Regions from separate parts of the Enterobacter sp. 6722112 genome, predicted to be linked through region 2. Evidence: riboswitches for the same ligand, from Rfam matches in the RefSeq annotation. Region 2 holds a riboswitch; each other region holds the start of a gene.

Region 1 (8,063 bases), 2.2 Mb from region 2:
TGCAGGATTAAAAAATGAAAACGAAAGTCCAACTGTCATTCATGATGTTCGTTGAATGGTTTATCTGGGGCGCATGGTTTGTGCCGCTGTGGCTGTGGCTGAGTAAGAGCGGGTTTACCGCCGGGGAAATTGGCTGGTCGTACGCCTGTACCGCGATTGCCGCGATCCTCTCTCCCATCCTTGTCGGCTCGCTGACGGACCGTTTCTTCGCCGCCCAGAAAGTGCTGGCCGTGCTGATGTTCGCTGGCGCGATTCTGATGTATTTCGCAGCACAGCAAACCCAGTTCAGCACCTTCTTCCCGCTGCTGCTGGCCTACTCCCTGACCTATATGCCGACCATCGCGCTGACCAACAGTATCGCCTTCGCGAACGTCGATGACGTGGAGGCTGATTTCCCGCGCATTCGCGTGATGGGCACCATCGGCTGGATTGCCTCCGGCCTGGCGTGCGGCTTCCTGCCGCAGATGATGGGCTATAGCGACATCTCTGACACCAATATCCCGCTGCTGATGACCGCTGCCAGCTCCCTTCTGCTTGGCGTCTTCGCGCTGTTCCTGCCGAATACCCCGCCGAAGAGTACCGGCAAGCTGGATTTCAAAGTGATGCTGGGGCTGGATGCGCTGATCCTGCTGCGCGATAAAAACTTCCTGGTGTTCTTCTTCTGCTCGTTCCTGTTCGCCATGCCGCTGGCCTTCTACTATATCTTTGCCAACGGCTATCTCACCGAAGTGGGGATGAAAAACGCCACCGGCTGGATGACCCTCGGCCAGTTCTCTGAAATCTTCTTCATGCTCGCTCTGCCATTCTTTACCAAACGCTTTGGTATTAAGAAGGTCTTGCTGCTGGGCCTGATCACCGCCGCCATTCGCTACGGTTTCTTTGTTTACGGCGGCGCCGAGCAATACTTCACCTACGCCCTGCTGTTCCTCGGTATTCTGCTGCACGGCGTAAGCTATGACTTCTATTACGTCACCGCGTACATCTACGTGGATAAAAAAGCGCCAGTGCACATGCGCAACGCGGCGCAGGGCTTGATCACGCTGTGCTGTCAGGGCTTTGGTAGCCTGCTGGGTTACCGTCTCGGCGGCGTGATGATGGAAAAAATGTTCGCATATAAAGAGCCGGTGAATGGGCTGACCTTCAACTGGGCCGGAATGTGGACGTTTGGTGCAATCATGATTGTGGTGATTGCCGTACTGTTTATGCTGTTTTTCCGCGAATCGGATAAAGAGATCACCGCAATTGAGGTGGTTGATGGCGATACCGCGCTGACACGAGGGGAAGTTAAATGAAACAAGACCGTATTCTCGGTGCTCTTTACGGGCAGGCGTTAGGGGATGCGATGGGGATGCCGTCGGAGCTGTGGCCGCGTAAGAGGGTGAAAGCACACTTCGGCTGGATCGACCGTTTCTTACCCGGCCCGGCTGAGAATAATGCCGCCTGTTACTTTAAGCAGGCCGAATTTACGGATGATACGTCGATGGCGCTGTGCCTGGCCGACGCGATTATCGAATGCGACGGGGAAATTAACCCTGACGTTATCGGTAAGCATATTCTGGACTGGGCGCTGGATTTTGACGCGTTCAATAAGAATGTGCTCGGCCCGACCTCCAAAATTGCCCTGAACGCCATCCGTGACGGCAAGCCGGTGAGCCAGCTGGAAAACAACGGCGTCACCAACGGGGCGGCGATGCGCGCCTCCCCGCTGGGATGCCTCCTGCCAGCCACGCGTCTGGCGCACTTTGTGGAACAGGTTGCGTTAGCCTCCAGCCCGACCCATAAATCGGATCTCGCCATCGCCGGTGCGGTGGTGATCGCCTGGGCGGTTTCACGCGCTATCGACGGCGAACGCTGGCATCACATCGCCGATGCCCTGCCGGGTATTGCCCGTGCGGCGCAGGAGGCGAACACGACCACCTTCAGCGCATCGCTTTCCGCTCGTATTGAGCTGGCCCTGAAAACCGTGCGCGAAGCCAACGGTACCGAGTCCGCCAGCGAGCAGATCTATCAGCTTATTGGCGCGGGCACGAGCACCCTTGAGTCCGTTCCGGCGGCGATTGCGATGGTCGAACTCGCGGGTACCGATCCGAACCGCTGCGCGGTGTTATGCGCCAACCTGGGCGGTGATACTGACACTATCGGCGCGATGGCAACGGCCATCTGCGGCGCGCTGCACGGTGTACAGGCCATTGATCCGGCACTCAAAAACGAACTTGATGCCGTAAACCGGCTCGATTTCGGCCACTACTGCGAAAAACTGCTGCACTTCCGGGAGCAAAGGGAGGGCGTATGAGTGCTTTTGCCCGCCGTCTCGAAACCCTTCACGCCACGCGCCCCGTAACGGTACTCGGCGCGGCGGTCATCGACGTGATTGCCGACGCCTACGCCCTGCCCTGGCGCGGGTGTGATATCGAGCTGAAGCAACAGGGAGTGAATATTGGCGGCTGCGCGCTGAATATCGCCATCGCCCTGAAGCGGCTCGGCATTGCTGCGCAAAACGCCCTTCCCGTCGGCCACGGCGTGTGGGCCGATATTATCCGTAACGCCATGGCGAAGCAGGATCTGCACAGCGCCGTGGAAGCGGAAACGGGCGATAACGGCTGGTGCCTGGCGCTGGTGGAGCCTGACGGTGAACGGACCTTTATGTCGTTTAGCGGCGTGGAGAACCAGTGGCAGCAGCGCTGGCTGGACGGGTTAAGCGTGCCGGCAGGGAGCCTGATCTCTTTGTCCGGCTACCAGCTGGCGTCCCCCAGCGGTGAGCTGCTGACGGCCTGGCTGGAAAGTCTTCAGGATGCGACGCTCTTTATCGATTTCGGTCCGCGCATCGCGGATATTCCCGACCCGCTGATGGCGCGGATCATGGCCTGCAAACCAATCGTCTCGCTCAATCGTCAGGAGGCGGAACTTGCCGCCGAATGGCTTGGCGTAAACGTGGAAGAGCTCGGCACACGGTGGCAGCAGAGGTTTGGCGCTGCGCTGATCGTACGCCATGATAAAGACGGGGCGGTCTGGTACGACGGTGACGCTTCCGGACACGTTCCGGCGTTTCCTGCTACCGTGGTCGATACCATCGGCGCGGGTGACAGCCATGCGGGAGGTACCCTTGCCGGGCTGGCCGCGGGATGGTCACTGCCAGAGGCGGTGCAGCTTGGCAATGCCGTAGCCGCCTGGGTAGTCAGCCATCGCGGTGGCGACTGCGCCCCCACGCGCGAGGCCCTACTCCTCGCACACAAAGACGTATAGGTCGCTGCGGCAGTAGCTGATGCTGTACTCAATTGGCCGGTGCTGTTGATCGAGCGCGACTTGCTTGATCACCAGCACCGGTATCTTATCGTCCATCTTGATATGCGCCTGAAACTCGCTGTCCGGCATCCGGGCGCTGACGCGGGAACGGGTGCGCTGCGGAAAGATATTCTGGCTGCGGAAGTAATCATAAAGCGAGACGCCGATGTCGTCCGGATTGGGGATTAACCCTACCGGTACCCAGGACTCCTCTATTGATACCGCATCGTCATCCACGTAGCGGATGCGCTTAAGCAGAAATACATCGCTGTCCGGCGCAAGGGAAAGGTGGCGGGCGATCTCCTCCGGACATTTCACGACGCGTTTATTAACCCACAGCGTGTTGGGCGTTTTGCCCCGCAGCACCACCTGCTGAGAAAACCCGCGCGCCTCTTTTAGCGAATATTCAAAGATATTGTTGATTTGCGTACCGTATCCACGCGCGCGGGTGACGACGCCGGCCTCTTCCAGCGCCTGCATCGCTTTACGCACCGTAATGCGCGACACACCGGCCAGCTGGCTCAGATCGCGCTCGCCCGGCAAAATATTACCGTGCGCGAGCACGCCGCTGCGTACCGCGTTTTTAACCGTTTCGGCAAATTTCAGGTACAACGGCGTGTTGTCCGGTGCGGCAATTCGTTCCTTGAGTTGAGCAATTAACCGGGTATGCGCTTGTTCCATCTCTGTTTTTCTCTGGCATAAGGTTTTATGCCAGTATACGGCTTACCACCATGCATGAAAATGGTGAACCGGCCCAATACCGTGACCCACTTCCAGAGAATCGGCTTTTGCCAGCGCGCACGAGAGCCAGATCTTCGCCTCCTGCACCGTATCCGCCCAGTTCGCGTTTCGGGGACGCAGCGCCGCCAGCGCCGCCGAGAGCGTACATCCCGTGCCGTGGGTGTTTTTGGTCTGTACCCGCGGGGCGGTGAAACGTTGCGCGCCATCGCGGGTGAAGAGCCAGTCCGGGCTTTCTGCATCATCAAGATGACCGCCTTTCATCAGCACCGCGCTGCATCCCATCGCCAGCAGCGCATTGCCCTGCTCTTTCATCTCACGTTCGTTTTGCGCGTGTGACGCATCCAGCAGCGCGGCGGCTTCAGGGAGGTTTGGCGTGATCAGCGCCACCTGCGGCAGCAGCTTTTTACGCAGGGTGTCGACGGCAGAGGCGGAGAGCAACGGATCGCCGCTTTTGGCCAGCATCACGGTATCGAGCACCACGTTTTTTATCTGATAACGTTTGAGACGTTCAGCGACCGCTTCAACAATGTCCGCCTCTGCAAGCATGCCGATTTTGGTGGTGTCGATGCGTACATCGCTGAATACCGAATCCAGCTGTGCGGCGACAAAATCCGGCTCAATACGATATACCGACTGTACACCGCGCGTGTTTTGCGCCACCAGCGCGGTGATAACCGAGCATCCGTAAGCGCCGAGCGCAGAGAAGGTTTTCAGGTCTGCCTGGATCCCCGCTCCGCCGCTGGGATCGGTTCCCGCAATAGTCAGGGCATTAATGCGTGTCATACCAGCTCCTCCAGCGCGTAAAGCGCATCCAGAAACGCCGGGGCAAAGCTGCCGGGGCCCCGGCTGTGAGTCAGTGCAGCTGCCCCTGCGCGCTTCATAAAGCCGCAGGCTGCCGTCGCATTATCAAGCCTGTCGCCAGGCAGCGAACAGCAGGCGGCGACGACCGCCGAGAGCGCACAGCCTGTTCCCACCACGCGGGTCATCAGCGGGTCGCCGCCCGCGACCGTACGGGTTCGCTGACCATCAGTGATGTGATCCACTTCTCCTGTGACGACCACAACGGCGTGGGTCTGGCGGGCGAGCGTCTGCGCAGCGGTCAACGCGCTCGCCGCCGTATCGGTGGAATCAACCCCGCGCCCGCCCGCACTCATTCCGGCAAGGGCGAGGATTTCGGAGGCGTTTCCACGAATGGCCGCAGGTTTAAGGGACAATATTTGCTGGCAAAATCGGGTGCGGTACGCCAGCGCGCCAACCGCAACCGGATCCAGAACCCAGGGCGTACCCGCGGCTACCGCGCTCTCAATGGCCCGACGCATCGACTGGGCGCGCGGCGCGGTGAGTGTACCCACGTTGATGAGCAGAGCATCGGCAAGCGCGGCAAACTGTTCCGCTTCCTCGGCTTCGATCACCATTGCCGGGGAAGCACCCAGCGCGAGCAAAACGTTGGCGGTGAAGGTCTGCACGACATCGTTGGTCATACAGTGCGTGAGCGGGGAACGGGTTCGGAATTGATGTAAAACGTGTGAGTCTAGCAGGTCAGGCTGCATGATTTCGCTCCTGCCGTGCGTGAAGAAGCGATGACCGGGTAGGCATCTGACTTCCCTACGCTGGCATTATCCAGATCAGGTGGTACGGGTATTTCTCAGCCTTCTTTGATGAAGGGCACCCCGAGTCATGAAGATTGAATCTCTATACTTTTTGCCAGCTTAGGGGAAGTGGCTTACTGATGCAAGCCCCGCCTTTCCGGTCATCGCATCTACAACTTGAAAATAAGCATAACCCCTAATTTGACCCCCATTTTGACCCCCACCCCAGACAGCAAAAAGGGGCGCAAGCCCCTTATTTCTTACACTCTTTATAGAATGTGCTGGTTTTCATTGTTTTCGAATCGAGGGTGCTAAACAGAATACTCATCTTGCTGTACGGTTCTTAACAACAACTTCTCTAAGTATGCGATTGTTTATTTTTTCCTTCCACTGCCTCTGTTTATCACTGAGGTTTCTCTTTTTCATAGTTCCAATAAGAAAATCATAATCTTTGTCGAACAAATACCCTTTGCTATTTGCATATTCAATCAATGCGAGATTGGGATTAGCATAAATATCTTTTTTAATCCTCTTCAACCCATCGAATAAAGTGCCAGTTGAAATATTCAAAAATCTATTTATACAAACATTGCCAACATACGTGGTATTGCCATTTTTATTATTTTCAATATAGCAATGCTCTTTGATATCCTGACCACAGGGACAGGAATCCATTTCTTCAGAAACTTCTATCGAATGTAGACTCCACTCTGTTTTGGCAACTTCGAAGTTTTTTGAAACAGATAACGATAAGATATGTTCTTTTAGCCTTTCAAAGTTATGACTTTCCATCAAAAGATCTCCAGAAATAGAAAAAGCGCTACAAATGAGCGCTTTGAGATGTTTTTACTTTTTCCCTTTTTTAGAGGGGATTTTTACAGTTTCCGTAACAGTTGTCCCTGGACGTTTCTTAGCCTCTTCCGGCTTTACAAACTGACCAGTACCCGCATCACGAACTACCTTTTGTTTAGTCATGAAAACACCTCATCTGGAATGAAGGATAGAACGACTTTACCTTTTTAATAGTAGGTAATAAGCGAAGCGGCGTCAAAGAAAAAGCACAATATATGCACACAGATCACAAAATACCATACAACATATAGCGGAATAGTACCTTATATCACCCACCTGTAGACGATTGACCGGACGACATTTGCAGCGTTAGCGACTGTGCAAAGCTGGCTTGAGAAGCTCTCGCCTGGAAATCAATGTAATCGCTCAATCTTGAGCTATCGCTGGCGATAGTGAGCGGAACAGACGCTTCAAGATTTAGATTGAATACAGGTGCAAGGTTGTACGATGGCGCACTATTGGTGCTGGTTAGGGATGATATAGCAGAATCACGAAGCGCTCCCCCTCGCAGAGAATCACCATTCAGGCCGTACTGTTCTACCGCTGTCCCTGTAGGCTGATCATCTATTCCTAACCAACCTTTAACAGCATGACCGACACTACGGGTACTAAACCCTGTCTTGTCCTGCACCCAATCGGCAGCACTGTTGGCACTGCCTGTAACAGCACCATCGTAGAGAGCCTGGGCCGCTGGCTTATCGCTATCAGTGAACCATTGAGGGAAACGTTCTTTCAGCCCTTTATTGATATCACTCACAACATTGGAAATCTCACCCACAAGCCCAGTGATTTCTTTCGAGAGATTGCCTAAGCCCTCTCCAAGCATTCCCGCCGCTTCGGTGATAATTTTGGTGTTCCTTACCAGATCGTCGCCCCCATCGGCAAAGCCTTTCATCCAGCCTGTAAACAACTGATTGTCTAATCCATTCATCAGATTACCCATCGCTACACTCAGATCACCATATGCAAGCGTCTGTTTTACCTGCTCGTCGTTCAGCGTCTGACCGCTTTCCACAAGCTGTTTCAGCGTCTTGTTATAGTCAGCTCCGTTATTCATGAACATATCTGTGTAGTGCATCAGGTCATCACCTAAACTCTCGATCAACGTACCAATCTGAGCCTGTGACATACCACGGCGTTGCCCTTCATTCACCGTAGCTTGAACGAAATCCAGTGGTGAATCTTGGAACTTGGAAATCTGATCCTTACTCCATCCGAATTTGTTCATTATCGACGTAATGCCACCATCCCCACCCTTCCATTCGCCATTCTTCATTTGAGCATCGTTAACAGTCATGGCGAGGCGTTCACGAACATCTTTCATATTATCAACGGCTTTAGATGTATTAGCTGAGTCAACCCCATGTTGCTGCCCCCAGGCTACCATTGTCTTGATTGCATTAGGATTTGTCTTAACAAGAGCCGACTGTCGCACCAGGTCAAGATTTTCATTCCCTTTGTCAACAATTCGCTGCCCCACTCCGAGGGAGCCAGCCGTTAACGCAAGGCTTCCTAATACCCCACCACCGACGATAGGAGCATTCCCGCCCTTCTGAGCCTTTAGCTTAGTGGCTGCTGCGGCATACTGGGTACGCTGTG
Region 2 (8,063 bases):
AACACTGCCGCCAGCTCTGTTTTCTCCTGTCTGAAGTGCAGCTCACACAGCGAGTCGCGCACCATCCAGGTGAAGATCAACAGCGTCGTACAGATCAGAAACAAACCTAACAGCAGAGTACGTTTTGGCATTCCAGCCTCCTTATTGCTTTTCGGCAATGAAGAGACTAACCTCGCAATGTTGGTTGTGAAGTTGGTCTCCCCATCAGTTTTTTGATGTGGGACTCTCCACTGTTTGCCTCTTGCGAAAGCCTGAGGCAAACAGCCTCAAGCACCCGTCACGCACTCTATGCGCCTTCTCTGCGCCTGTCAGAAAATCGTTTCATTTCGTGAAGCCGCCTTCCAGAATCAAACGTCTTTTACCCGGCACGTCAGCATCAGCGTGACGAGCGAAATCGCTGCGATCACCCAGTACACGGATGCATGCCCATAGCTTTGCGACAGCGCCCCCTGAATCACCCCTGCCAGAATCACGCCGGTAGAGATACTGTTGGTAAACAGCGTGGTCGCGGAGCCTGCGCGCCCCGGCATTAAATCCTGGAACCAGAGCATGCCTATCCCGGCAACGATTCCGATAAACACCGCGTTAAACAGCTGTAACGCCAGCAAGGCTTCACGCGAATGGAACAGGATCAGCCCCGCGTAGAACAGTACCCCGGCCGCCACGGCGACGACCATCATCCGACGCTTTCCGAAACGTTTGACGTAGTAACCCGCCAGAATCATCGCCGGGATCTCCAGCCCGGCAGCGGTGCCCATCAGAATACCCGCGAGCTTGTCGGGCAGTCCCAGATCGCTGCTGATCCACAGCGGCATATCAATAATGTACATGGTGTTGCAGGTCCACATCAGCGTGGAGGCGATAAACAACATGCGGACGTTTTTATCCTGCCAGCCGCTCACCTGCGTGATGGGCTTGTCCGTCACCTGCTCTACGCGCGCCACCGATGGCAGCGCAAAGGCTATCAGCGCCAGGCTGATGACAAAAATCCCCGCCGCGATGGAAAACATGGTGGTGAAGCCGTAGTTCAGCGCCAGCATAAACGCCAGCGGCGGACCGATGACCCACGCGAGAGAGAGCTGCGCACGCATCACCGAGCTGAACATCACCACTTCCCTCGCCGAGCTGTCGGCGTACTCCCGGGCCAGGGCGAACAGTTGCGGCATGGCGGTGTTCGCCAGAGAGGCCAGCAGCACGCCGCAGGTAATGAGCGTCAGGTAATGGCGGTTGAAGGCAAACAGCAGCGCGTTGCCCACGGCCATGGCGCAACAAAAGAGGATCAGCTTGCGGCGATCGCCCTGGCTGTCGGATCGTTTCGCCAGCCACAGGCTGACGAGGATCCCGGCAATGGCGTTGACGGTGTAGAACAGGCCCACCCAAAACGGCTGCGCCCCCACCTCGCGGCTGAGAAACAGGCTCAGCGTCGGCGCCTGAAGCGCGCCGGCCACGCCCATCATGAAGGCCACCAGCATAAAAGCGGCGTACACGCCATTCAGGCGTCGCCCCATCGTCATCAACCAGAGCATGCGCAAGTCCTTATGAAAGCGAATCGAAATTGGGTGGAATAGTAAACGAAAAAAGCCAGCAAAAAACATTTTGCTGGCGGGTGATTAGCACCAATACTCAGTCACACATGATCGAGGCGAGTTAGCGAGAAGAGGTCGATTTCGTAACGTCCCACTGCATCAGATCTTCCAGTATTCTCAGTCGCTGCTCTGCGCACTGGCGGGCCAGCCAGGACACTCCCTTTGTCGCTGAAAAATAGTGCTGATAAAACTGACGTGCGGTAGACCTCTTCATAATTTACCTCCTCGCTTCATCGATAAGGATTATTGGCTTAATATAGGGATTAATAAATTGCTGATTTTTTGTCAGGAGTTCCCCTTTTATGCCTTCCGGTCGTCTGCAACAACAATTTATCCGCCTCTGGCAGTGCTGCGAGGGGCAATCGCAGGAGACCACGCTGAACGAGCTGGCCGAGCTCCTCAACTGCTCCCGGCGTCATATGCGCACGCTCCTTAATACCATGCAGCAGCAGGGCTGGCTAAACTGGGAGGCCGAAGCCGGACGCGGCAAGCGTTCGCGCCTGACTTTCCTTTATACCGGCCTGGCGTTACAGCAACAGCGAGCGGAGGATCTGCTGGAGCAGGACCGCATCGATCAGCTGGTCCAGCTGGTGGGCGACAAAGCCGCCGTGCGCCAGATGCTGGTCTCGCATCTGGGACGCAGCTTTCGTCAGGGACGCCACATTCTGCGGGTACTTTACTACCGCCCAATGAAAAATCTGTTGCCCGGTACGGCGTTACGTCGCTCTGAAACCCACATGGCCCGGCAGATATTCAGCGGTCTGACGCGGATAAATGAGGAAAACGGGGAACTGGAAGCGGATATTGCCCATCACTGGCAACAGGTGTCTCCGCTGCACTGGCGCTTCTTTCTACGCCCCGGCATTCATTTCCACCATGGACGCGAGCTGGAGATGCGCGACGTTATCGCCTCTTTAGAGCGCGCCCGCACGCTGCCGCTCTATTCGCATATCGCACGGATCCACTCTCCAACGGCCTGGACGCTGGATATTGAGCTTTCGCAGCCGGACAAATGGCTTCCGTGGCTTCTGGGCTACGTGCCATCAATGATCCTGCCTGCCGAGTGGCGATCCCTGAACAATTTTTCCAGCCAGCCGATTGGTACGGGCCCCTACTCCGTTTCACGGAACAACAGTAATCAACTGAAGATCCGCGCCTTTGATGATTACTTTGGCTATAGGGCGTTGATCGACGAAGTGAACGTCTGGGTGTTACCGGATCTCAACGAAGAGCTGAGCGCAGGCCTGACCCTGGAAGGGCCAACAGCCGGTGAAAAGGCGTTCGAAAGCCGCCTGGAGGAGGGCTGCTACTACCTGCTCTTTGATAGCCGCAGCCATCGCGGGGCAAACCACGACGTCCGCAGGTGGATAAGCCATATTCTGGCGCCCGCTAACCTGATTTATCACGCAGAGGAGCAATACCAGACCTGGTGGTTCCCGGCCTATGGCCTGCTCCCACGCTGGCACCATGCGCAGCCCGTCCGCAGCGAAAAGCCTGCCGGACTGGAGACCATCACCCTCAGCTACTATCGCGACCACATTGAGCACCGTTTTCTGGCGAGGATCATGAGCACGCTGCTGGCAGCCGAAGGCGTGACGCTGGCGATACAGGAAGTCGATTATGATGAATGGCATCGCGGAGACGTCATCAGCGATATCTGGCTCAACAGCGCGAATTTTACGCTGCCGCTGGATTTCTCGCTCTTTTCTCACCTGTACGAGGTGCCCCTGATTCAGCACTGTATCAACCGGGACTGGCAGCAGGACGCCGCGCGGTGGCGGGCGGGAGAAATGGATCTGGCCGCCTGGTGTCAGGAATTACTGACCGGGCAGACGATCGTACCGCTGATTCACCACTGGCTGCTGATCCAGGGGCAGCGCAGCATGCGCGGTCTGCGGATGAATACCCTCGGCTGGTTTGATTTTAAATCCGCCTGGTTTGCGCCGCCGGAGCCATAACGCTTTCGTAATATTCACCAAATCATTACAATAGCGCCGTTCTCAACGGGGTGCTGCATCACTGATGTGCGCTGAGATAATACCCGTCGAACCTGATCCGGATAACGCCGGCGAAGGGATTTGAGGCTGTCTCTCAAAATCCTTTGCCACTCAACCCTGAGGTGCAAAGTGTTAAAAAACGTTCTTCCTCTGCTGGCGCTGGTTGCGCTGCCTGTTTTTGCTAAGCCTGTTCTGACGGTCTACACCTACGACTCCTTCTCCGCCGACTGGGCCCCCGGCCCGGTGGTAAAAAAAGCCTTTGAAGCCGACTGCAACTGCGAGCTGAAATTCGTGGCGCTGGAAGATGGCGTCTCGCTGCTCAACCGTCTGCGCATGGAAGGCAAAAACAGCAAAGCCGACGTGGTGCTCGGGCTGGATAACAACCTGCTGGAAGCCGCCACCCAAACCAGACTGTTCGCCAAAAGCGGCGTGGCGGCAGATGCCGTCAACGTACCGGGCGGCTGGAAAAACGACACCTTCGTTCCCTTTGATTACGGCTACTTTGCGTTTGTCTACGATAAAAACAAGCTGAAGAATCCGCCCAAAAGCCTGAAAGAGCTGGTCGAAAGTGACCAGAAATGGCGCGTAATTTATGAAGATCCGCGTACCAGCACGCCGGGTCTGGGGCTGCTATTGTGGATGCAGAAAGTCTACGGGGATAAAACGCCGGAAGCGTGGCAGAAGCTGGCCGCGAAAACCGTTACCGTCACCAAAGGCTGGAGCGAAGCCTACGGCCTGTTCCTGAAAGGCGAAAGCGATCTGGTGCTGAGCTACACTACCTCTCCGGCCTACCACATTATCGCCGAGAAGAAGGATAACTACGCCGCCGCGAACTTTGCTGAAGGGCATTATTTGCAGGTGGAAGTAGCCGCCCGCACCGCCGCGAGCAAACAGCCGGAGCTTGCCGAAAAATTCCTGAAATTTATGGTCTCCCCGGCATTCCAGAATGCTATTCCGACAGGAAACTGGATGTACCCGGTCACTGACGTTGCGCTGCCGGCAGGCTTTGAGCAGCTAAACAAGCCGCAAACCTCACTGGAATTTACGCCGCAGCAGGTTGCCGCCCAGCGCGCCGCATGGATTAGTGAATGGCAACGCGCCGTCAGCCGCTGATCCCCGGCTGGTTAGTTCCCGGGCTGCTCGCCGCCATACTGATGGTGGTCGTCAGCCTGGGTGCATTCCTTGCGCTGTGGTTTAACGCGCCAGAGAGCGATCTGCTCGCCCTCTGGCACGACAGCTATCTCTGGCACGTCATCCGTTTCTCCTTCTGGCAGGCGTTTCTCTCCGCGCTGCTGTCGACGATCCCGGCCATTTTCCTTGCACGCGCCCTCTATCGCAGACGTTTCCCCGGCAGGCTTGCCCTGCTGCGGCTGTGCGCGATGACGCTGATCCTGCCCGTGCTGGTGGCGGTGTTCGGCATTCTGAGCGTCTACGGTCGACAGGGCTGGCTGGCATCCCTCTTCAACCTGCTTGGTCTGGAATGGACCTTCTCCCCTTACGGCCTGAAAGGCATTCTGCTGGCGCATATTTTTTTCAATATGCCGATGGCGACGCGCCTCTTTTTACAGGCGCTGGAAAACATTCCCGGTGAGCAGCGTCAGATTGCCGCCCAGCTTGGCATGCGCGGCTGGTCGTTCTTCCGCTTTGTCGAATGGCCGTGGCTGCGACGCCAGATTGCCCCGGTGGCCGCGCTAATCTTTATGCTCTGCTTCGCCAGCTTCGCGACCGTGCTTTCTCTCGGCGGCGGGCCGCAGGCCACCACCATTGAGCTGGCGATCTATCAGGCCTTAAGTTACGACTACGATCCGGGCCGCGCCGCGCTGCTGGCGATGGTGCAGATGGTCTGCTGCCTGGCGCTGGTGTTACTCAGCCAGCGGCTGAGTAAAGCGATCCCCACAGGCAGCAATCACTTGACAGGCTGGCGCGATCCGCAGGACAGCCTGCACAGCCGCGTCGCGGATTTTATGCTGATCGCGCTGGCCCTCCTGCTTCTGCTGCCCCCGCTGCTGGCCGTTATCGTTGATGGCCTGAATCGCAATGTGTTGTCGGTACTGCAACAGCCTGTCCTGTGGCAGACGACGTGGACCTCATTGCGCATCGCGCTGGCAGCCGGGCTGCTGTGCGTGATCCTGACCATGATGCTGCTCTGGAGCAGCCGCGAGCTGTACGCGCGTCATGCCTGTAAAGCCGGACACGCGCTGGAACTGACGGGTATGCTGATCCTGGCGATGCCGGGTATTGTGCTGGCGACCGGATTCTTTTTACTGTTCAACAGCACCATCGGCCTGCCGGAAAGCGCCGACGGCATCGTCATTTTTACCAACGCGCTGATGGCTATCCCTTACGCGCTCAAGGTGCTGGAAAACCCGATGCGCGACGTCAACAGCCGCTACAGTTTGCTGTGTCAGTCGCTGGGCATGCAGGGCTGGAAGCGTCTGAAGGTGGTCGAACTGCGCGCGCTAAAGCGTCCGCTGGCTCAGGCGCTGGCGTTTGCCTGCGTGCTGTCGATTGGCGATTTTGGCGTTGTGGCCCTCTTTGGCAACGAGGATTTCCGCACGCTGCCGTTCTGGCTTTATCAGCAAATTGGCTCCTATCGTAGCCAGGACGGCGCCGTCACGGCACTTTTACTGCTGGTGCTGTGCTTTGCGTTATTTACCGTTATCGAAAAACTTCCGGGGCGTGATGTTAAAACTGACTGATGTAACCTGGCTTTATGAGCACCTGCCAATGCGTTTTACCCTCTCCGTTCGTCAGGGAGAGCGAATCGCAGTGCTTGGCCCCAGCGGGGCCGGAAAAAGTACCCTGCTCAATCTGATTGCCGGTTTTTTGCAGCCTGCCAGCGGGTCGATCGTCATTGATAATGGCGAATATACCTACGCTCCGCCGGCTAAGCGCCCGGTGTCGATGCTGTTTCAGGAAAACAATCTGTTCAATCATCTTACGGTGTGGCAGAACATCGCGCTGGGTATGGATCCGGGGTTAAAACTCAGTGTTGCGCAGCGTCAGACGCTGGAGGCGATCGCCGAACAAATGGGCCTGGCTGCGTTTATCAACAGACTACCGGGTGAGCTTTCCGGCGGCCAGCGCCAGCGCGTGGCGCTGGCACGCTGTCTGGTGCGCAAGCAGCCGCTGCTGCTGCTCGACGAACCCTTTTCGGCGCTCGACCCGGCCCTGCGTCAGGAGATGCTCTCACTGGTTGAGGAGGTTTGCGAGCGCGAGCAACTGACGATGCTGATGGTTTCGCATAGCATCGAAGATGCCGCACGCATCGCGCCGCGATCGGTGGTGATCGCGGAGGGACGTATTTTGTGGGATGGGGAAACAGAAGAACTTCTGAGTGGTAAGGCGGGGGCATCTTCACTTTTAGGTATTCGTGCGGTCTGATGCCCTCACCCTGGTCCTCTCCCACAGGGAGAGGGATCCCCAGTAATTTGAAAGCAAAAGCGATAACGTTGCCTTCAGAATAACTGAGGGCTTTCAGCGATGCCCTGGTCCGGCTGTAAATCGCTGAGGCGTTTCCTGTAGGCCGGGGCGAGGCGCAGGGATGCGCCGAGAGGGCGGGCTTTACAGGGATGTTACTTCCGCCCGTCCCCGATAAGCCGGAAGGAATAAGCCGAAGGTACCGCGAAGCGGCGATTTTCCGCCGGAAGCCCGGGTCGCCAGGGTGGTGGCGACTGAGCCACCCTGGCACGTTCACCGCTCATGTCGTGACAGAGTAGCAAGGAACATAAAGTGAACGGAATGACCACCAGAGCCGTATGTTCCCCCTCACCCCAGCCCTCTCCCTCAAGGGAGAGGTGGCCGTCTGTGCAGGCATTATTTTGTGGGGAACCCTTAGCCCACAGGGAGAGGGAAAACACCTTAACGGCTCACCACCTTCAACAGGATCTCACCGTACACCGGCATCAGCGGGTGGCGAATCAGCGCCACCAGCGCCACGACAGCCACTCCCAGCGTCAGCGGGGCCAGCCAGAGCAGGCGCGTGCGCGGAAGATAGCGCGTCAGGCGATCAACACTGGCTTTCGCGCTGCGCCACAGGCGCCAGCAGAACCAGACCGCCAGCCACAGCAGGACCGCCGTTCCCAGCAGCAGCCACTTGAACTCGCCGCTTTGCATACCGTCAGGAATATCGATGGCCGCGCCCGCCAGGATCCCCGGCAGGAAGTAGAACGGCGGCCAGAAGACGCAGCCGATGATGTTCGGCACCACAAACTTCGCGACGGGCAGATCCAGCATCCCGGCCACCATCGGCACCAGCGGGCGCGTTGGGCCAACAAAGCGCCCCACGAGGATGGTGAACATGCTGTGCTGGTGCAGCGCGTGCTCGGTTTTATCCAGCAGCGCTTTATTTTTTTTCATGAACGACCAGCGGTGCAGCGGCTTCTTAAAGCGCCAGCCCAGCCAGAAGGAGATCCAGTCCCCCAGCAAACAGCCAATAATACCGGCCATCCACGCCTGCCAGAAATTGACCTCGCCGCTG
Region 3 (8,063 bases), 4.1 Mb from region 2:
CCCATCACGCCCACCACCGGGCCCAGAATGCCTGCCGTGCGGCAGTTACGCTCCGGTTCAGCCTCGTCCGGCCACAGGCAGCGGTAGCAGCCCTGTGCCCACGGCGGCGTAAGCACCATTATTTGCCCACCGAAACCGACCGCGCTGGCGGTGATCAGCGGCGTGTTCTGCGCAACACAGGCCGCGTTGATGGCCTGACGTGTCGCCATATTGTCCGTACAGTCCAGCACCACGTCGGCAAGGGCCACTTCGCGTTGCAGATCTTCCCCGCTCAGCCGCGTCTGGAGTGCGACCAGTTCGATATCGGGGTTAAGCTGGTTCAGCCGCTGGCGCGTAACGTGCGCTTTAGGCTGGTTGATATCTTCTGTCGTAAAGAGAATTTGCCGTTGCAGATTGCTGAGATGTACCTCGTCGTCATCGGCCAGCACCAGCGTGCCCACGCCCGCGCCGGCCAGATACAGCGCGGCGGGGGTGCCTAATCCGCCCAGACCGACAATCAGTACCCGGCTGGCGAGCAGCTTTTGCTGCCCCTCGATGGCGATATCCTCCAGCAGGATCTGGCGGCTGTAACGCATAAAATCACGATCTTTCATCACCTGCTCCTGCCAGTTGTAAAAGCTGCGCGGTGGCGGCCTGCCAGTCTGCCGCCTGGGTGATGGCGCTGACGACGGCGATACTGCCGACGCCGGTTTCCAGCACGGCGGGCGCACGTTCAAGGCTGATCCCGCCGATGGCGACGGTGGGGTAATCGGCAAGGCGCTTAACGTGGGCCGCCAGCTGCGTCAAACCCTGTGGAGCGGACGGCATCTGTTTGGTTTGCGTCGGGAAAACGTGCCCGAGCGCGATGTAAGAGGGGCGGGCCGCCAGCGCCACGTTGATCTCCATATCATCGTGGGTAGAAACGCCCAGCCGCAGACCGGCGTCACGGATCGCGTTGAGATCGGTCGTTTCCAGATCTTCCTGTCCCAGATGCACGCCGTACGCCTGGTGTTTAACCGCCAGCCGCCAGTAGTCGTTGATAAACAGGCGGGCGTGGTAGCGACGTCCCAGCGCGATAGCGGCGATCACGTCGGCCTCCACCTCTTCATCGCGTTTATCCTTGATGCGTAGCTGGAGGGTGCGAACGCCAGCTTCCAGCAGGCGGGCGATCCACGCCACGCTGTCCACCACCGGGTAAAGCCCTAAGCGGAAGGGGACAGGGGGGAAATCAGGCTGGTACATTATGCCTCCTCTTTTTTGAGGTAGATTTCGCCGCCTTTCGCGCGGAAGGTTTCCGACATGTCCGCCATGCCGACTTCAATGGTCTGCGCGGCGGCGTAATCGCGTACTTCCTGGCTGATTTTCATCGAGCAGAATTTAGGTCCGCACATGGAGCAGAAGTGCGCAACTTTGCCCGATTCCTGCGGCAGGGTTTCGTCGTGATAGGCGCGGGCGGTGAACGGATCGAGGGCCAGGTTAAACTGGTCTTCCCAGCGGAATTCAAAGCGCGCTTTGGACATGGCGTTGTCGCGAATTTGCGCGCCCGGATGGCCTTTCGCCAGATCCGCCGCGTGGGCGGCAATCTTGTAGGTGATCAGCCCCTGCTTCACGTCCTCTTTGTTTGGCAGCCCGAGGTGCTCTTTCGGCGTCACGTAGCAGAGCATGGCGCAGCCGAACCAGCCGATCATCGCCGCGCCAATGCCTGACGTGAAGTGGTCGTAGCCCGGCGCAATATCGGTGGTCAACGGCCCCAGGGTGTAGAACGGTGCTTCGTGGCAGTGCTCCAGCTCCTCGGTCATGTTGCGACGGATCATCTGCATCGGCACATGGCCCGGGCCTTCAATCATCACCTGCACGTCGTACTCCCAGGCGATTTTGGTCAGCTCGCCCAGCGTGTGCAGCTCGGCAAACTGCGCCTCGTCGTTAGCATCGCGGATGGAGCCAGGACGCAGGCCGTCGCCCAGCGACAGGGAGACGTCGTACGCGGCGCAAATTTCGCAGATTTCGCGGAAGTGTTCGTAGAGGAAGTTTTCCTGATGATGGGAAAGGCACCATTTCGCCATAATCGAACCGCCGCGTGAGACGATACCGGTCAGACGTTTCGCCGTCATCGGCACGTAGCGCAGCAGCACGCCCGCGTGGATGGTGAAGTAGTCCACGCCCTGCTCGGCCTGCTCCAGCAGCGTGTCGCGGAACGCTTCCCAGGTGAGGTTTTCGGCGATGCCGTTGACCTTCTCCAGCGCCTGATAAATCGGGACGGTGCCAATCGGCACCGGGCTGTTACGCAGGATCCACTCGCGGGTTTCGTGAATATAGCGGCCCGTGGAAAGGTCCATCACCGTGTCCGCGCCCCAGCGCGTCGACCAGACCAGCTTTTCCACCTCTTCTTCGATGGATGACGTCACCGCTGAGTTGCCGATGTTGGCGTTGACCTTCACCAGGAAGTTGCGGCCGATAATCATCGGCTCGGATTCCGGGTGGTTGATGTTGGCGGGGATAATGGCGCGCCCGGCGGCCACTTCGTCACGCACAAATTCCGGCGTGATGTTTTCCGGCAGGCGAGCGCCAAACCCTTCACCAGGATGCTGGTGGCGCAGCACTTCGCTGCGGATGCGCTCGCGGCCCATGTTTTCGCGGATGGCGATGAACTCCATCTCCGGCGTGACGATACCCTGGCGCGCGTAGTGCAGCTGGGTGACGCATTTGCCCGCTTTAGCGCGTTTCGGCGTCAGCAGGCCGGTAAAGCGCAGCTCGTCCAGACCGTCGTCGGCCAGGCGCGCGTTGGTATACGCCGAGCTGCGCACGCTCAGTTCTTCGCAGTCGTTACGGGCGTCAATCCACGGCTGGCGCAGTTTTGCCAGACCCTGCTGTACGTTGATAGCAACAGAAGGGTCGCCGTACGGGCCGGAAGTGTCATACACCGGCACGGCTTCGTTGTCTTCAAACTGCGGGTTTTCTTTGCTGCCGCCGATAAGCGTCGGGCTGAGCTGGATTTCGCGCATCGGCACGCGGATATCAGCCTGTGAACCGGTGATGTAGATGCGCGTTGAGTTCGGGAAAGCGGTGCCTTCCAGGGTGTCGATGAAGCGTTGTGCGTGTTCGCGCTGTTCGCGGCGGGTCAGTTTTGTTGTAGACATAGCTCATTCCAGATGTGAAGGACATGGCTTGTCAGACGACGGATGAAGCAAGAGAAGATCGCCTCAGGGGCGATACAACAGCAGTGTGACTCTTGTTCCCTTCGCAGGTATTAACCTGATCAGGTTCCGCGGATCCCGAATTAACGGTCTCAGCCCGTGCTTTCACACTGGGCACTCCGACAAGAAAAATCCCCCTCGTGAGAGGGGCGAATGGTTGTAAATTACTCGTTAACGATTAAGAACTCAAGCAGGGCGCGCAACGTTATCGCTGGTGCTGATATTCAGGTTGTTGTCCAGCACGAGGGCGATGAGCTTGTCTTCCAGCGTGAATCGCTCTTCCAGCGCTTCGCCAAGGTCGGAAAGCGCCTGCTGAAACTCAAGATAGTTATCGTGATCGATAGCGTTCTCTAGCGTGGAATCGTAGTAGTCCATGATCTGCTGGGTGTTGGCTTCCAGCAGCGGACAGAGTTTGCTGGCCGCTAAATACGGCGTTGTCCCTTCCATTTCGCGGATAATGCGTTCATAAAGATTGAAATGGCCGTCGGAGAGGTAGTCGACCAGGCTCTGACAAAAGTCGTCCAGCGCTTTTTCATTCAGCCGCATAAAGGATTCTTTGCCAGGCTTAAGACCAACCAGATTGTAATACGCCACGAGTAGATGCTTGCGCACAAGTAGCCAGCGATCCACCAGGGTGTTACTTCCTCCAACGCGCTCAGTCAGGCTTTCCAGCTGGTTTAACATGGTCGACTCCATAAGGTTTAGAATGGGATCTGCTTATCCAAAATGTAACCACAATGCTAACAACATGTCAGTGAAGCGAAGGTAGTGCAATAGATATGGATCGTATTATTGAAAAATCAGATCTGGGTTGGTGGATCGTCAGTCACGAACAAAAATTATGGCTGCCCGGTGGGGAGATACCCTACGGCGCGGCAGACATCTTCGATCTCGTCGGGCAACCTGCGCTGCGGATCGGCGAGTGGCAGGGCGATCCGGTATGGTTGATCCAACAGGCTCGTCGTCAGGATATGGGATCCGTTCGTCAGGTGTTGGATCTGGACGTCGGCCTGTTCCAGCTGGCGGGGCGCGGCGTGCAGCTGGCGGAGTTTTATCGCTCGCACAAATACTGCGGCTACTGCGGCCATACCATGCACCCGAGCAAAACCGAGTGGGCAATGCTCTGCGGCCACTGCCGTGAACGCTACTACCCGCAAATCGCACCGTGCATCATTGTCGCCATCCGCCGTGATGATTCCATCCTGCTGGCGCAACATACCCGTCATCGCAACGGCATTCACACCGTCCTTGCCGGGTTCGTGGAAGTCGGCGAAACGCTGGAACAGGCGGTGGCGCGCGAGGTGATGGAGGAGAGCGGCATTAAGGTGAAAAACCTGCGCTATGTGACGTCGCAGCCGTGGCCGTTCCCGATGTCCCTGATGACCGCGTTTATGGCGGAATACGACAGCGGCGAGATTGTTATCGATCAGAAAGAGCTGCTGGAGGCGAACTGGTATCGCTACGACGATTTACCGCTGCTGCCCCCACCGGGAACGGTGGCGCGTCGCCTGATAGAAGATACCGTGGCAATGTGTCGGGCCGAGTATGAGTAGTGTTACACTGACGGACTGACGCAATAAGGAACTGCAAAATGACCGAACTGAAGAACGATCGTTATCTGCGTGCGCTGCTGCGCCAGCCCGTTGATGTCACCCCGGTGTGGATGATGCGCCAGGCGGGACGCTATCTGCCAGAGTACAAAGCCACGCGCGCGCAGGCAGGCGATTTTATGTCGCTGTGCAAAAACGCCGAGCTGGCCTGTGAAGTGACGCTCCAGCCGCTGCGCCGCTTCCCGCTCGATGCCGCCATTCTTTTTTCGGACATTCTCACCATTCCGGATGCGATGGGCCTTGGGCTCTATTTCGAAACCGGAGAAGGCCCGCGTTTTACCTCTCCGATCAAAAGCAAAGCCGACGTTGATAAGCTGCCGATCCCCGATCCTGAAGGCGAGCTGGGCTATGTGATGAACGCCGTGCGCACCATTCGCCGCGAACTGAAAGGCGACGTGCCGCTGATTGGCTTCTCCGGTAGTCCGTGGACGCTGGCCACCTACATGGTGGAAGGCGGCAGCAGCAAAGCCTTTACCGTCATCAAAAAGATGATGTACGCCGAGCCGCTGGCCCTGCATGCCCTGCTCGACAAGCTGGCGAAGAGCGTCACGCTCTATCTCAACGCGCAGATTAAAGCGGGCGCGCAGTCGGTGATGATTTTCGACACCTGGGGCGGCGTGCTGACCGGACGTGATTATCAGCAGTTCTCCCTGTACTACATGCACAAAATTGTCGATGGCCTGCTGCGTGAAAACGAAGGCCGTCGCGTGCCGGTGACGCTGTTTACCAAAGGCGGCGGTCAGTGGCTGGAAGCGATGGCGGCCACCGGCTGCGACGCGCTGGGCCTCGACTGGACCACCGATATTGCCGATGCGCGCCGTCGCGTGGGGGACAAAGTGGCGCTCCAGGGCAACATGGACCCGTCCATGCTCTATGCGCAGCCTGCCCGTATCGAAGAAGAAGTGTCGACTATACTGTCTGGTTTCGGCCAGGGCGAAGGCCACGTCTTCAACCTCGGTCACGGTATTCATCAGGATGTACCGCCAGAACACGCTGGCGTATTTGTGGAGGCGGTGCATCGGCTTTCTGCCCAGTATCATAAGTAAGGAGTGGTTATGGATCTCGCGTCGCTACGCGCTCAGCAAATCGAACTGGCTTCATCAGTGATCCGCGAGGATCGTCTGGATACGGACCCTCCGCGGTACATTGGCGGGGCGGACGTCGGGTTTGAGCAGGGCGGTGAAGTGACGCGAGCGGCGATGGTGGTGCTGAAATACCCTTCGCTGGAGCTGGTGGAGTACAAGGTGGCGCGTATCGCCACCACCATGCCCTATATCCCCGGCTTTCTCTCCTTCCGCGAATATCCCGCGCTGCTGGCCGCGTGGGAGCAACTCTCGCAAAAACCCGATCTACTGTTTGTTGATGGGCATGGTATCTCCCATCCGCGTCGCTTAGGCGTCGCCAGCCACTTTGGTCTGCTGGTGGACGTGCCGACCATCGGCGTAGCGAAAAAACGCCTGTGCGGCGCGTTTGAGCCGCTCTCTGCCGAACCGGGTGCGCTGGCGCCGCTTATCCATAAAGGCGAGCAGCTGGCGTGGGTCTGGCGCAGTAAAGCGCGCTGCAACCCGCTGTTTATCGCCACCGGGCATCGGGTCAGCATGGATAGCGCCCTGGCGTGGGTGCAACGCTGTATGAAGGGCTACCGTTTACCTGAGCCAACCCGCTGGGCTGACGCCGTGGCCTCTTCACGTCCGGCATTCATTCGTTGGCAGGAAATTCAGCCGTGATTCAGGTAAACTGCGGCTAATTTTCGATTCGAGACATCATCATGTTACAAAACCCGATTCATCTGCGCCTTGAGAAGCTGGAAAGCTGGCAGCACGTGACGTTTATGGCTTGCCTGTGCGAGCGCATGTATCCCAACTATGCCGCGTTCTGCAAGCAGACGGCGTTTGGCGAAGGCCAGATTTATCGTCGTATCCTGGATTTAATCTGGGAGACGCTGACGGTCAAAGATGCGAAGGTAAATTTTGACTCTCAGCTCGAAAAGCTGGAAGAGGCTATTCCGGCTGCGGATGATTTCGACCTGTATGGCGTCTACCCGGCCATTGATGCCTGTGTGGCGTTGAGCGAGCTGATCCACTCCCGTCTGAGCGGTGAAACCCTGGAACACGCCATTGAAGTCAGTAAGGCATCCATTACCACCGTTGCGATGCTGGAAATGACCCAGGAAGGCCGTGAAATGACCGACGAGGAGCTGCGTGCTAACCCGGCGGTTGAACAGGAATGGGATATTCAGTGGGAAATTTTCCGTCTGCTGGCGGAGTGTGAAGAACGTGATATTGAGCTGATCAAAGGGCTTCGCGCGGACCTTCGCGAGGCCGGTGAGAGCAATATTGGTATAATTTTTAACCAATGAGACAACAAAACGTGATTTAACGCCTGTTTTGTCACTCCTCGACTCTTCCCTTTCGCCCCCCGTCTGGTCTACATTTGGGGGGCGAAAAAAAGTGGCTATCGGTGCGTGTATGCAGGAGAGTGCTTTTTTGGCATTTTCGTCGCACTCGATGCTTAGCAAGCGATAAACACATTGAAAGGATAACTTATGAACAAGACTCAACTGATTGATGTAATTGCGGACAAGGCTGATCTGTCTAAAGTGCAGGCTAAAGCTGCTCTGGAATCTACCCTGGCTGCTATTACTGAGTCTCTGAAAGAAGGCGATGCTGTACAACTGGTTGGTTTCGGTACCTTCAAAGTGAACCACCGCGCTGAGCGTACTGGCCGCAACCCGCAGACCGGTAAAGAAATCAAAATCGCCGCAGCTAACGTGCCGGCATTTGTTTCTGGTAAAGCACTGAAAGACGCAGTTAAGTAAGACGCGTGGCAGTGAACAGTTTTAACGAAGGGGCGGCAACGCCCCTTTTGTCATTCTGGCGTGGAACGCTCGCGCTGGCAGGCGTACTGTTGCTGTCTGCCTGTAGCCATGATTCCTCACTCCCCCCGTTTACCGCCAGCGGCTATGCTGACAACCAGGGTGCGGTCAGGATCTGGCGCAAAGATTCCAGCGATGAAGTCCATATGCTCACCGCATTCAGCCCGTGGCATAACGGCAACACCTCGACCGCAGAATACCGCTGGCAGGGCGATGCGCTGTCGCTCATTGAACTGAATATCTACAGTAAGACTCCCGAACACGTGAAGGTGCGTTTCGACGACCACGGCGAGCTGAGCTTTATGCAGCATGAGGTCAGTGGACTGAAACAGCAGCTTTCCAGCGATCAGGTCGCTCTCTACCGCTACCGTGCTGAACAACTCCGCCAGACCAGCGATGCGCTGC

The links. A riboswitch is a leader RNA that binds a small molecule or an ion and turns the genes downstream of it on or off. The one in region 2 is predicted to bind thiamine pyrophosphate.
Region 1: it holds a riboswitch for thiamine pyrophosphate, as region 2 does, so the genes downstream of both, thiM (hydroxyethylthiazole kinase) here and thiB (thiamine ABC transporter substrate binding subunit) in region 2, are expected to answer to the same signal.
Region 3: it holds a riboswitch for thiamine pyrophosphate, as region 2 does, so the genes downstream of both, thiC (phosphomethylpyrimidine synthase ThiC) here and thiB (thiamine ABC transporter substrate binding subunit) in region 2, are expected to answer to the same signal.

The regions. Positions count from the first base shown of each region.
Region 1 is NZ_JBZWGR010000007.1:2,717,891-2,725,953, forward strand. It holds gene AC4OVU_RS14420 (nucleoside permease) at 15-1,292, shown strand; gene AC4OVU_RS14425 (ADP-ribosylglycohydrolase family protein) at 1,289-2,293, shown strand; gene AC4OVU_RS14430 (PfkB family carbohydrate kinase) at 2,290-3,243, shown strand; gene AC4OVU_RS14435 (GntR family transcriptional regulator) at 3,217-3,963, opposite strand; gene thiD (bifunctional hydroxymethylpyrimidine kinase/phosphomethylpyrimidine kinase) at 4,006-4,806, opposite strand; gene thiM (hydroxyethylthiazole kinase) at 4,803-5,573, opposite strand; TPP riboswitch at 5,609-5,706, opposite strand; gene AC4OVU_RS14450 (hypothetical protein) at 5,937-6,404, opposite strand; gene AC4OVU_RS14455 (hypothetical protein) at 6,459-6,587, opposite strand; gene AC4OVU_RS14460 (hypothetical protein) at 6,733-8,063, opposite strand, start outside.
Region 2 is NZ_JBZWGR010000007.1:538,146-546,208, reverse strand. It holds gene AC4OVU_RS04180 (Hok/Gef family protein) at 1-131, opposite strand, end outside; gene AC4OVU_RS04175 (sugar efflux transporter) at 348-1,526, opposite strand; gene sgrT (glucose uptake inhibitor SgrT) at 1,648-1,800, opposite strand; gene sgrR (HTH-type transcriptional regulator SgrR) at 1,889-3,544, shown strand; TPP riboswitch at 3,581-3,681, shown strand; gene thiB (thiamine ABC transporter substrate binding subunit) at 3,713-4,696, shown strand; gene thiP (thiamine/thiamine pyrophosphate ABC transporter permease ThiP) at 4,672-6,282, shown strand; gene thiQ (thiamine ABC transporter ATP-binding protein ThiQ) at 6,266-6,967, shown strand; gene AC4OVU_RS04145 (DedA family protein) at 7,445-8,063, opposite strand, start outside.
Region 3 is NZ_JBZWGR010000007.1:4,667,478-4,675,540, forward strand. It holds gene thiF (thiazole biosynthesis adenylyltransferase ThiF) at 1-593, opposite strand, end outside; gene thiE (thiamine phosphate synthase) at 580-1,221, opposite strand; gene thiC (phosphomethylpyrimidine synthase ThiC) at 1,221-3,116, opposite strand; TPP riboswitch at 3,196-3,305, opposite strand; gene AC4OVU_RS23850 (Rsd/AlgQ family anti-sigma factor) at 3,360-3,857, opposite strand; gene nudC (NAD(+) diphosphatase) at 3,953-4,726, shown strand; gene hemE (uroporphyrinogen decarboxylase) at 4,765-5,829, shown strand; gene nfi (deoxyribonuclease V) at 5,839-6,510, shown strand; gene AC4OVU_RS23870 (YjaG family protein) at 6,552-7,142, shown strand; gene hupA (nucleoid-associated protein HU-alpha) at 7,329-7,601, shown strand; gene AC4OVU_RS23880 (DUF1481 domain-containing protein) at 7,613-8,063, shown strand, end outside.